DNA from 2 places in the Arthrobacter sp. Marseille-P9274 genome. Region 1 is predicted to be linked to the other one. Evidence: riboswitches for the same ligand, from Rfam matches in the RefSeq annotation. Region 1 holds a riboswitch; the other holds the start of a gene.
The links. Region 1 has a riboswitch for cyclic di-AMP ahead of OC550_RS12425 (M23 family metallopeptidase). Riboswitches for the same ligand answer to the same signal wherever they lie in the genome.
Positions count from the first base shown of each region.

Region 2: another riboswitch for cyclic di-AMP. It lies ahead of OC550_RS07395 (hypothetical protein); the one in region 1 lies ahead of OC550_RS12425 (M23 family metallopeptidase).

Region 1 is NZ_CAMPOV010000001.1:2,676,504-2,681,062, forward strand. Features, by position in the region: gene OC550_RS12410 (TM0106 family RecB-like putative nuclease) at 1-198, shown strand, start outside; gene OC550_RS12415 (pyridoxamine 5'-phosphate oxidase family protein) at 195-620, shown strand; gene OC550_RS12420 (FMN reductase) at 689-1,312, opposite strand; cyclic di-AMP (ydaO/yuaA leader) riboswitch at 1,711-1,882, shown strand; gene OC550_RS12425 (M23 family metallopeptidase) at 1,885-2,670, shown strand; gene OC550_RS12430 (aminomethyl transferase family protein) at 2,857-4,263, shown strand; gene OC550_RS12435 (maleylpyruvate isomerase family mycothiol-dependent enzyme) at 4,271-4,559, opposite strand, start outside.
Region 2 is NZ_CAMPOV010000001.1:1,626,530-1,631,088, forward strand. Features, by position in the region: gene OC550_RS07390 (helix-turn-helix transcriptional regulator) at 1-1,636, opposite strand, end outside; gene OC550_RS07395 (hypothetical protein) at 1,812-2,762, opposite strand; cyclic di-AMP (ydaO/yuaA leader) riboswitch at 2,765-2,964, opposite strand; gene OC550_RS07400 (endonuclease/exonuclease/phosphatase family protein) at 3,399-4,559, shown strand, end outside.

The DNA of each region.
Region 1 (4,559 bases):
GAATTCGTGCTGAACCGCAACCGGACAAACGTGGCGGTGTCCCGGGGCCAATGGCGGGCTGTCATTATCCGTTCGAAGGCCCTGACCTGCTATCTCCCCGCCCGTCCGCTCGGACTCGAAGAACTCGGTGCGTTCATCGGCCTTTGTGGCTCCGCCCCTTCCCAATCTTCTACGACCTGTAGAACAATAGGGGCATGATGTTCGAACACGATGATCCGGTCCTTGAACTCAGCGACGAGCAGTCCTGGAAGCTGCTCAGCAAAACCCAGCACGGGAGGATAGTCCTGACGGCGGCTGGCGAGACAGACATCTTTCCCATCAACTATCTCGCCCATGACAACCACCTGCTGATGCGCAGCGCGCCGGGCACCAAACTCGCTGAGATCACGATCAACGAGAACGTCGTCTTCGAGACGGACGGCATCGGTAGCGATGAGGCGTGGAGCGTCGTCGTCAAAGGCACCGCCAGGGTGCTGCAGTCCGGCGAGGAGATCGCGGCCGCGGAGCAGCTGGGGCTCAAGACCTGGGTGCCGACGCTGAAGGACTTCTATATCCAGGTCAAGCCGACCCACATCAGCGGCCGCCACTTCATTCTGGGCGAGCAACCGGAGCGCTTCTAGCTCACCCTGGCCGGGCCACCGGGCCAGCGGCAGGCACGCCCAGACCCGCCCCTGGCCCGGTTACGGCCTCAGTGGCCGACGTTGGCCAAAATTTCCTCGAAGCTTAGGGATTCCACCCCGCCGCGACCTGTCTCGGGAGCAGCGCTTTCATGGACCAGAGCCACCAGTTCGGCGGCCGCACGGTTGGAGCGGCGCTCGATGCTGCTGCCGCCACCCTCGCCCGACCCCCAGTCCTCAGGAGCGGCGAAGACAACGGTCTGCGTGGTGCGCGCACGCAGGTAGCTGAAAAGCGGCCGGATGGCGTAGTCCAGCGCCAACGAGTGCCGGGCCGTTCCGCCGGTCGCCCCGACCAGCACAGGCTTGCCGGCGAGGGCATCCTTATCGATGACATCGAAGAAGGATTTGAACAGGCCGCTGTAGGACGCGCTGAACACCGGCGTGACCGCAATCAGCGCATCCGCCGAAGCGACGGCGTCGATCATTGCGGCCAGCTTCGGCCCGGCATAGCCGGTCACCATATTGTTGGCGATATCGACGGCGTACTCGCGCAGCTCGAAGGTCTCGACCGCCACGCTTTCGTCCGAGAGGGCGAAGCGGGTGGCAGCGGACTTGGCCAGCTGGTCGGCCAGCATGCGGCTGGAAGACGGAACGCCCAGCCCCGCGGACAGTACAACGATCTTGCGCTCGGACATGCTGTTCTCCTGCTCCTCGAATCTTCATGCGTTTGCATTCACCATTGAAACCGGTTGACGCCGGAGATTATTCCGCGACTCCCATTGGGCCGGGCATGCCTCATTCCGGCCGAAACCCACTCATCGCATCACTCAAATCCCGGCCGGGGCACATCGCATCGCCAATCCGGCAGGGGCATAACGACGGGCTGAGGCCTCATGCCTGAATTAGCGCGACTTTGCGATCACACGCGGTGACGCGAATCCAAATCGACACGCCGCTTAAACGTTGATGTGTTGACAAACACGCATAACGAGTTTGTAACAGCTGATATCGACCCGGTAAGTTGGATTGCGCTTCCACGTAACGAGTGTTAGCCGCCTCGGCTGCCCGCCTAACCCTGTCAGCAGCCGACAGGTACCGTTCAATGACCTTCCCGACAGGGGCGGAGGAACCACTTCCGGCGCTCGAAGCGCCTTGGGGTGAAGTTCGCCCGGCCGCAGAGACGATAGTCCTGCCTGCCAGCGAACCGAGCAGAACTCTCTGGCTCGAATCCGACAGCTAACTTCGCCGGCGCCCTGAGAGGAATCCCTTGAACAGCAACTCCCCCATGCGCGGACGCCGACGCAACACCGACACCTCGCTGATGGCTGCCATCCGCGGCCATCGCGCCGCCGGTCGCGGCAACAAGAAGGACGCCTTCGCCGCCACCCGCAGCCAGAAGTTCGGCGTCGCCCTTGCGGCCGCCGGCATCCTGGCTCTCACCGCCATTCCGACCGCGCAGGCCGGCGTCGAACAGCTTGCGGCAACCCAGGCGTCCAGCGTCACCCCCGCAGCAGTGACGGTCCCCGAGGACGCCAAGGCCGAATTTAAGCGCGTCGAGGTGACGAGCAAGGCCGCCCCGAAGGAGGCCAAGATGGAGGCTAAGGCCGCCTCCGTCAAGGATGCGGCCAAGGCGAAGAAGGAAGCGGCCAAAAAGGCCGATGCCAAGGACCTCGTGTCCCCGGTCAAGAAAATGGTCACCAGTTCCGGCTTCGGCTACCGCATCAATCCCGTGACGGGCGCGGCCGGCGAGTTCCACAATGGCCTGGACTTCGCCCTGGGCTGCGGCACCCCCGTCAGCGCTGCCGCAGCAGGCACGGTCTCGAAGACTTCCTCCAGCGCCGGCGGTTACGGCAACCGCATCGTCATCAAGCACGGCGGCGGCATGACCACCACCTACAACCACCTGCAGAGCATCGGCGTCACCCAGGGCGAGAAGGTCTCGGCCGGCGACAAGATCGGCGCGCTGGGCACCACCGGCAACTCGACCGGCTGCCACCTGCACTTCGAGGTCCTCAAGGGCGGCTCCGAGATAAACCCCGCCAAGTTCTTCTAGGCCGTCCCGGATCTGGTCTTCTGCGGGAGGGGTTGTGCGGCATGCCGCACAACCCCTCCCGTGTCCCCGCTGCCGCGCCCTGTCGGCCCACCCTAGCTACCTATAGTCATAGTGAGTCATCTCGGATAGCGTGAGCTACATCACCGTTGTTCATCTGCGCTAAGGAGCTGTCCCGTGACCGAACCGATGACTGCCAAGAACCTGCAGGATGTCCTGGACCAAGCCGGCAACACCCTCGACCTGCTGCGCAACTCGCAGATCGGCGCCTACGTCTACCCCGTCGTCGCTCCCGAATTCACGAACTGGCGCAGCGAACAGCGGGCCTGGCGCGAGACGGCGGTGCTCTTCGACCAGTCGCACCACATGGACAACCTGTTCATCAAGGGTCCGGACGCCCTGAAGCTGATTTCGGACACCGCGATCAACTCCGTGGCCAGCTTTCCGGTCAACAAGGCGAAGCAGTACGTGCCGACGACGCCGTCCGGCCACGTGATCGGCGACGGCATCCTGTTCCACGAGGCGGAGGACGAGTACGTCTACGTGGGCCGGGCGCCGGCCGCCAACTGGCTGCTCTTCCACGGCGAGACCGGCGGCTACGACGTGGAAATCGTCGTCGACCGCCGCTCCCCCTCGCGTCCGATGGGCCAGCCGGTGAAACGCAAGTACTGGCGGTTCCAAATCCAGGGCCCGAACGCGTGGCAGATCATCGAAAAAGTCAACGGCGGCCCGGTGGAGCAGCTGAAGTTCTTCACCATGGACCGCATGAATGTGGCCGGCGCCCAGGTCCACACGCTGCGCCACGGCATGGCCGGCGCCCCGGGCCTGGAGCTGTGGGGCCCGTACGAGACCTACGACCGGGCGCGCGAAACCATCCTGGAGGCAGGCCGGGAGTTCGGGATGCTCGCCGTCGGCTCGCGCGCCTACCCCTCCAACACGCTGGAATCGGGCTGGATTCCCTCGCCGCTGCCGGCGATCTACACCGGCGAGGAACTGCGCCCGTACCGCGAGTGGCTCGGCGCGGACAGCTACGAAGCCACCAACGCCGTTGGCGGCAGCTTCGTCTCGGAGAAGATCGAGGACTACTATCTGACGCCGTGGGCGCTGGGCTACGGCTCGTTCGTGAAGTTCGACCACGACTTCATTGGCCGCGAGGCCCTGGAGAAGATCGATCCTGCGGCCCAGCGCAAGAAGGTGACGCTGGCCTGGAATTCCGACGACGTTGCGAAGATCTTCGCCTCGCTCTTCGACACCGGCGAAACCCCGTACAAGTACTTCGACCTGCCGCTGGCCAACTACGGCTCGTCCAACTACGACGCCGTGGTGGACGCCGGCGGGACGACCGTCGGCCTGTCGATGTTCACGGGCTACAGCGCCAACGAGAAGCGGGCGCTCTCGCTGGCCACGGTGGACCCTGATGTCCCCGAGGGCACCGAGCTCAAGGTGGTCTGGGGCGAGCCGGACGGCGGCACGCGCAAGACCACGGTGGAGCCCCACCGACAGCTCGAGGTCAGGGCCGTGGTCAGCCCGGTACCGTACGCGGCGGCGGCGCGGCAGGATTACCGCGGCGGCTGGCGTACCGGCCGCAAAGGCTAGGGGCCGGTCAGCTTCGCAGGGCAGCGGCCCCTGGACCCGAGAGTTCGTCCGGGCCCAGGGGCCGGCCCGAGACGGCGAGCAGCAGAGCGACGGCGGTCCCCCGCACCATGGTGCCATCACCGGCGCGGAGATCCATGTCCGTGGCCACAAGCCGCAGCCCCTCGGCCCGCTCCTTCCCGCCGCCGAACTTCACGCTGGTGTCCAGCTGGTATCTCAGCGCCGAGGCCACCGGGGCGGCAGGATAGTCGCGGACGATGCCCAGCGGCCGGCGGATGTCCTCGCCGTGCACGATGGCC
Region 2 (4,559 bases), 1.0 Mb from region 1:
CGGCCGGCCTGCGGGCGCCCGCGGACTGCAGACCGTGCTCATGGGCCCAGGCGGCGGCCGCGGTCCGGGACGATACCCCGAGCTTGGCGAAGATGTTGGCCAGGTGCCGCCCGACGGTCTTCTGGCTGATGAACAGCGTCTGGGCCGTGTCCTTGTTGCTGGCCCCCGAAGCGATCAGTGCCAGCACAACGGCTTCCCGTTCGGTCAGGCCTCCGGGCAGCGGGGTCCGGTCGAAGCGCCGGATGTCAGGCGCCGCACCGAGTTCCCGGTAGATTGCGAGCGCCGTGGCCTCGTCGGCGTCGGCCACGGCCGGCTGCGACATGCCGCGGTGTGCCCGGGCGGACAACTCGTAGAGCCTGGCCGTCTCATACCGGGCCTGCAGTGCGCGGTATCCGGCGGCCGCGGACTGCAGCACGGGCAGGGCGTGCGCAAAGTCTGCCGCGTCGATCAGCACTTCCGCCCTGGCGTGGCCGGCCCACGCGCGGAAGCAGGCCGTGCCGAACTCGGCCGCCGTTTCCTCCAGCTGGGTGCAGAACCGCTCCGCTTCATCCCGCAGCCCCCTGGCCAGGGCGATGCAAACCGCCGACTCAAGCAAGCGCGCACAGGCCAGCCGGTCCCGGCCGCTCAGCGCCGAGCACAGCCCTGCCCAGGCCGCGTCGCTGTGCCCCGCCGCCTGCTGCAGCAGGGACTCCCCCGGCTGCGGTTCGGTGCCCAGCTCCCGGGCGCGGGCGTAGGCTGCCTGCGCTCCGCCGGTATCGCCGCGGAGCCGCCGGAGCTCGCCCAGCTGATAGAAGGCCTCGCCCGCCACCCAGTTGTTCCGGCCGACCAGCTCGGCGCCGCTGCGCTCGATGGCCTCCTCCGCCTCGCCCCAGCGGCCTTCCACACTGAGCAGCTGCAGCCGGTGGATGCGGCAGATGCCCGAGTAGACCACTTCCCCGTGGAACTGCTGGCACCACTGCTCCGTGGCACGGGTCCAGGCGCTCATGCGCGGCAGGTCGCCCAGTTCATGGCAGGCGTGGATCACCGTGCAGTAGATGTCGCCGGCCCATTCCGGCGGGATCATTCCGGCGAGCACCGGCAGCATTGCCTCATCCAGCTGCGCGAAACCGGACGCCGTCCTACCTGCGCGCAGATCGACCAGCCCGGACAGCACCAGCCCGAACGAGGTCAGCTCCGGTGCGCGGTGCCGGCGGGCCAGCTCCTGCAGCCTTGCCGCGGCCTGCGCTGCCGGTCCGTCGGGGCTGAAGTCGAAGGCAATCGAGGCGTCCAGGTACAGCAGGTAGCCCTGCGCCGGCCCCTCCGGCATGTCGGCCAAGATCCGTCGGGCCCGGCTGGCCCAGCCGGAGGCAATGACGAGGTCGCCCCGGATGAACCACAGCAGGCCCAGGTTCAAGGCCTTCATTGCCGCCTCGGCCGGCTCGCCGTCGTCCAGGAAGCGGTGGTACACCACCTCGGACAACGACAGCGATTCCCGGACCTCCCCCACCCACCAGGCGGCGCTGCCCAGCAGGCCAAGGTCCTGTGCAGACAGTCCGGAGAGCTCCTTGGCATGCGCTAAATCCCGGTGGGCGGCATACCAATCCCCGCGGGCGTACGCCGCCCGCGCTGTGTCGAGCAGTGCGTTGAAATTGTCCATGTTCGGACTCCATCTCAACGGTAGTCCCGGACGCGGGCATCGGTCGAGCGGCCGCCCTGCACCCGCATCTTAAGCAAGTACGACGACGGAACATGAGTTCCGCCGTCGTACTTCCGCCGCAGGTCCCGAGGCATGGCCCCGCCGGATCCTGGCAGCGAACCGTCATCAGGTCCGGCTAGCGGCTGCGTTCTTCATCGCGCCCGTCCAGGTGCGATCGGATCCAGCGCCAGTTCGGGTCGTCGACCGTCTCGCCGCGCACTGCCCGAAGCTTCCGCAGCGCTTCGTCGGCCGCTGCCTTGCCGGTACCGAACGACGGCGCGGGCACGGGGAGAATACTCGGGTCGGCCGTTCCGGTGGACGGAATCGGCTCCGCGGTCACGGACGTCCTCGCGCGCACGCTGCGTTCGGCCGGCTGGGTCCGTTCAGGCACGGACCGTTCAGTGGGGGTGGCGGATGCGCTGGGGCGGGGGCTCGCCAGGGCGGACGACGGCGTTCCGGCCGTGACCGTCGAGTCCGGCGTCGCGGTCGGGGCTGCCGTCGCGGTCGGGGCTGCCGTGCCTGCCTTGGCCGAGCCGGTCGCGGGGGCGGCCGTGTCCGGGGTCGAGCCGGTGGCCGGCGCGCCCGCAGCCTTCGACGTGCCCGCCGCCGCTGTACCGTCGCTGGTCGGGACGGGAGCCGCTTCCTCGGCCGGGCCAGCCTCTCCGGCGGCCGGCAGCTGCGGAGGGACGGCGCCGGTGGTCGGCTGCGCGCTGCCCTCGGCGGGGAGCGAGGCCGCCCCGGTCGAAGCCGCCCCGGTCAAAGCCGCCTTGCTGTCGACCGTGGGGCGGTCGTAGGCGGGCGTCGTGCTGCTGGTCGACGCCGCTACCGACCCCGTCGTCGTGAACGTCTTGGTTTCCGAATGGCTGCCCGCGGCGTCCGGTTCCGCCGGCTGGATCAGCGGAAGGACAACGGCGGCCGCCAAGCCGGTGGCGACGGCGGCAATGCCGGTGAACGCCACCGGTTTCCTAACGGCGGAAACCGAAGCCGCAGAGGAGGCTGCGGCGGCGCTGCGGCGGCCACGGGAGCGGCCGCCGGGCGGAACCGCGGAGCCGGCACGCCGGCGTCCGCGCGATGAGTGAATCTTCACGGGAATCCTCTCTACACGCCTGAGAAGTTAGCTGTCGGATTCGAGAGAGAGAGCATCCCGGCACGGCCGCCGCACAACAGGACGCTGCTTCGGCTGGCCGCACTTCACCCCAAGGCGCCGATGGCGCCGATGATGGTTCCTCCACCTCTGCCAGTGCAATTGAACGGACAGGTACGCTGGCAGAGTTCGGCGTGCGCACCAGGCCATGAGCCCATCCGGGGCATGGCGCCATCTAACGTATCCGCCGCGGATGAATCGTTACAAACCCGTGACATGTGTTCCTGCTCACGCACGCCCTGAGCAGGCAAAACGGTCGATCGCGTGCCGTAGGGAACGGTTCCTTCCCCCTAGCCTCAGGCCTCGGCACAGAGAAGCGCTCCGGGCAGGCTTCGTCCGGCTCCGGGCCGTTGCGCCCGCCGGATGGGATTACGCCGAGAGCACCGTCCGACAAGCCTTAGCCCTTTTCTTGCCATGCGTGGCCGGACTGCGGTGACCTTCCAGCGCCATTGCGGCCCTACCGCTGCGGTGAATCGTTTCGCAAAACGGTCTTTGGCCGTCATACTTTTCGCGGGGGAAGGCTTCGGGGGTTTCGACGCATGTCTCCTGTTAGAGATCACGCACTCGCCCAGGAGCATCATGAAGTCCACTCCCCTGCGCCGCGCCGCGGCCGCCCTCCTCGCCGCATCCCTGCTCGGCGCCTTCGTCCCCGGCACCGCCGTGGCGGCCCCCGCCCAGGTGCAGGTGGCAGCCAGCCTGGACAGGCCCGAACTGGCCTCTGCCGGCTACACCGGCTTCACCCTGGCCTGGGATGCTGTGTCCGGGGCCAACCGGTACGAGGTCCGCTATTCCATACGCTCCGACATGGCCGGCGCGCCGGTCATCGAGAAGGTCAACAGCCGCTACCTCGGCGACCTGGAGGACGCAACTACCTACTACATCCAGTACCGGGCGTTGTACCGCGAGCCCGGCAGCGACTACGGCGAATACGTCCGCTCCGCCTGGTCCCCGAGCCTGAAGGCGACCACGCAGGCCAACTACCCCGGCGCGTTCACCCCGCTGAAGGCATCGGGTGGGCAGGACAGCATCACGGTCTCCTGGAACCGGACCGCGGACACCACGCACTACACCGTGAAGATCGCCGACAACATGGCCATGACCTTGCGGCCGCGGACCTTCTCCAACATCACGGGCACCAGCCTGAAGATCACGAAGCTCACGCACGGCTCCCGGTCGTCGATGCCGAGCTTCATCCGGGTGTACGCGCACAACAAGACCTATAAGACCCGGCCCTCGGTCCGGCTGACCGCGTACCCGGCAGCGCCTGCCGTTGGCGGCAGCGAGCCGCTGAGCGTGGCCAGCCAAAACCTGATGTGCGCCAGCTGCAAGGTCACAGGCGCCCCGCACTGGAACACCCGCAAGCTCACGCACCTGAAGACCATCAAGGCCAAGAACCCGGACGTGCTCCTGCTCCAGGAGGCCATGAACGTCAACATCCCGGGCACCGCCAACACCAAGGCCATGACAGACTTCCAAGCCCGGCTGAAGACCATCGGCTACGCCCTGGACCGTACGCCGGAGAAGGCAGGCACCAAGCACTACTGGAACCGGATCGCGTACAAGGGCTCCAAATACACCCTTGTGAAGCGCGGCACCTTCGCCCTGCCGACCCCGGCAGGCCAGGACCGCCGCGGCGCCGCCTGGGTGGCGCTGAAATCGAAGAAGACCGGCAAGATCTTCTACGCGCTGTCCTTCCACGCCGACCCGAAGCTGCCGCTGACCGGCTCGGTGTCCAAGACC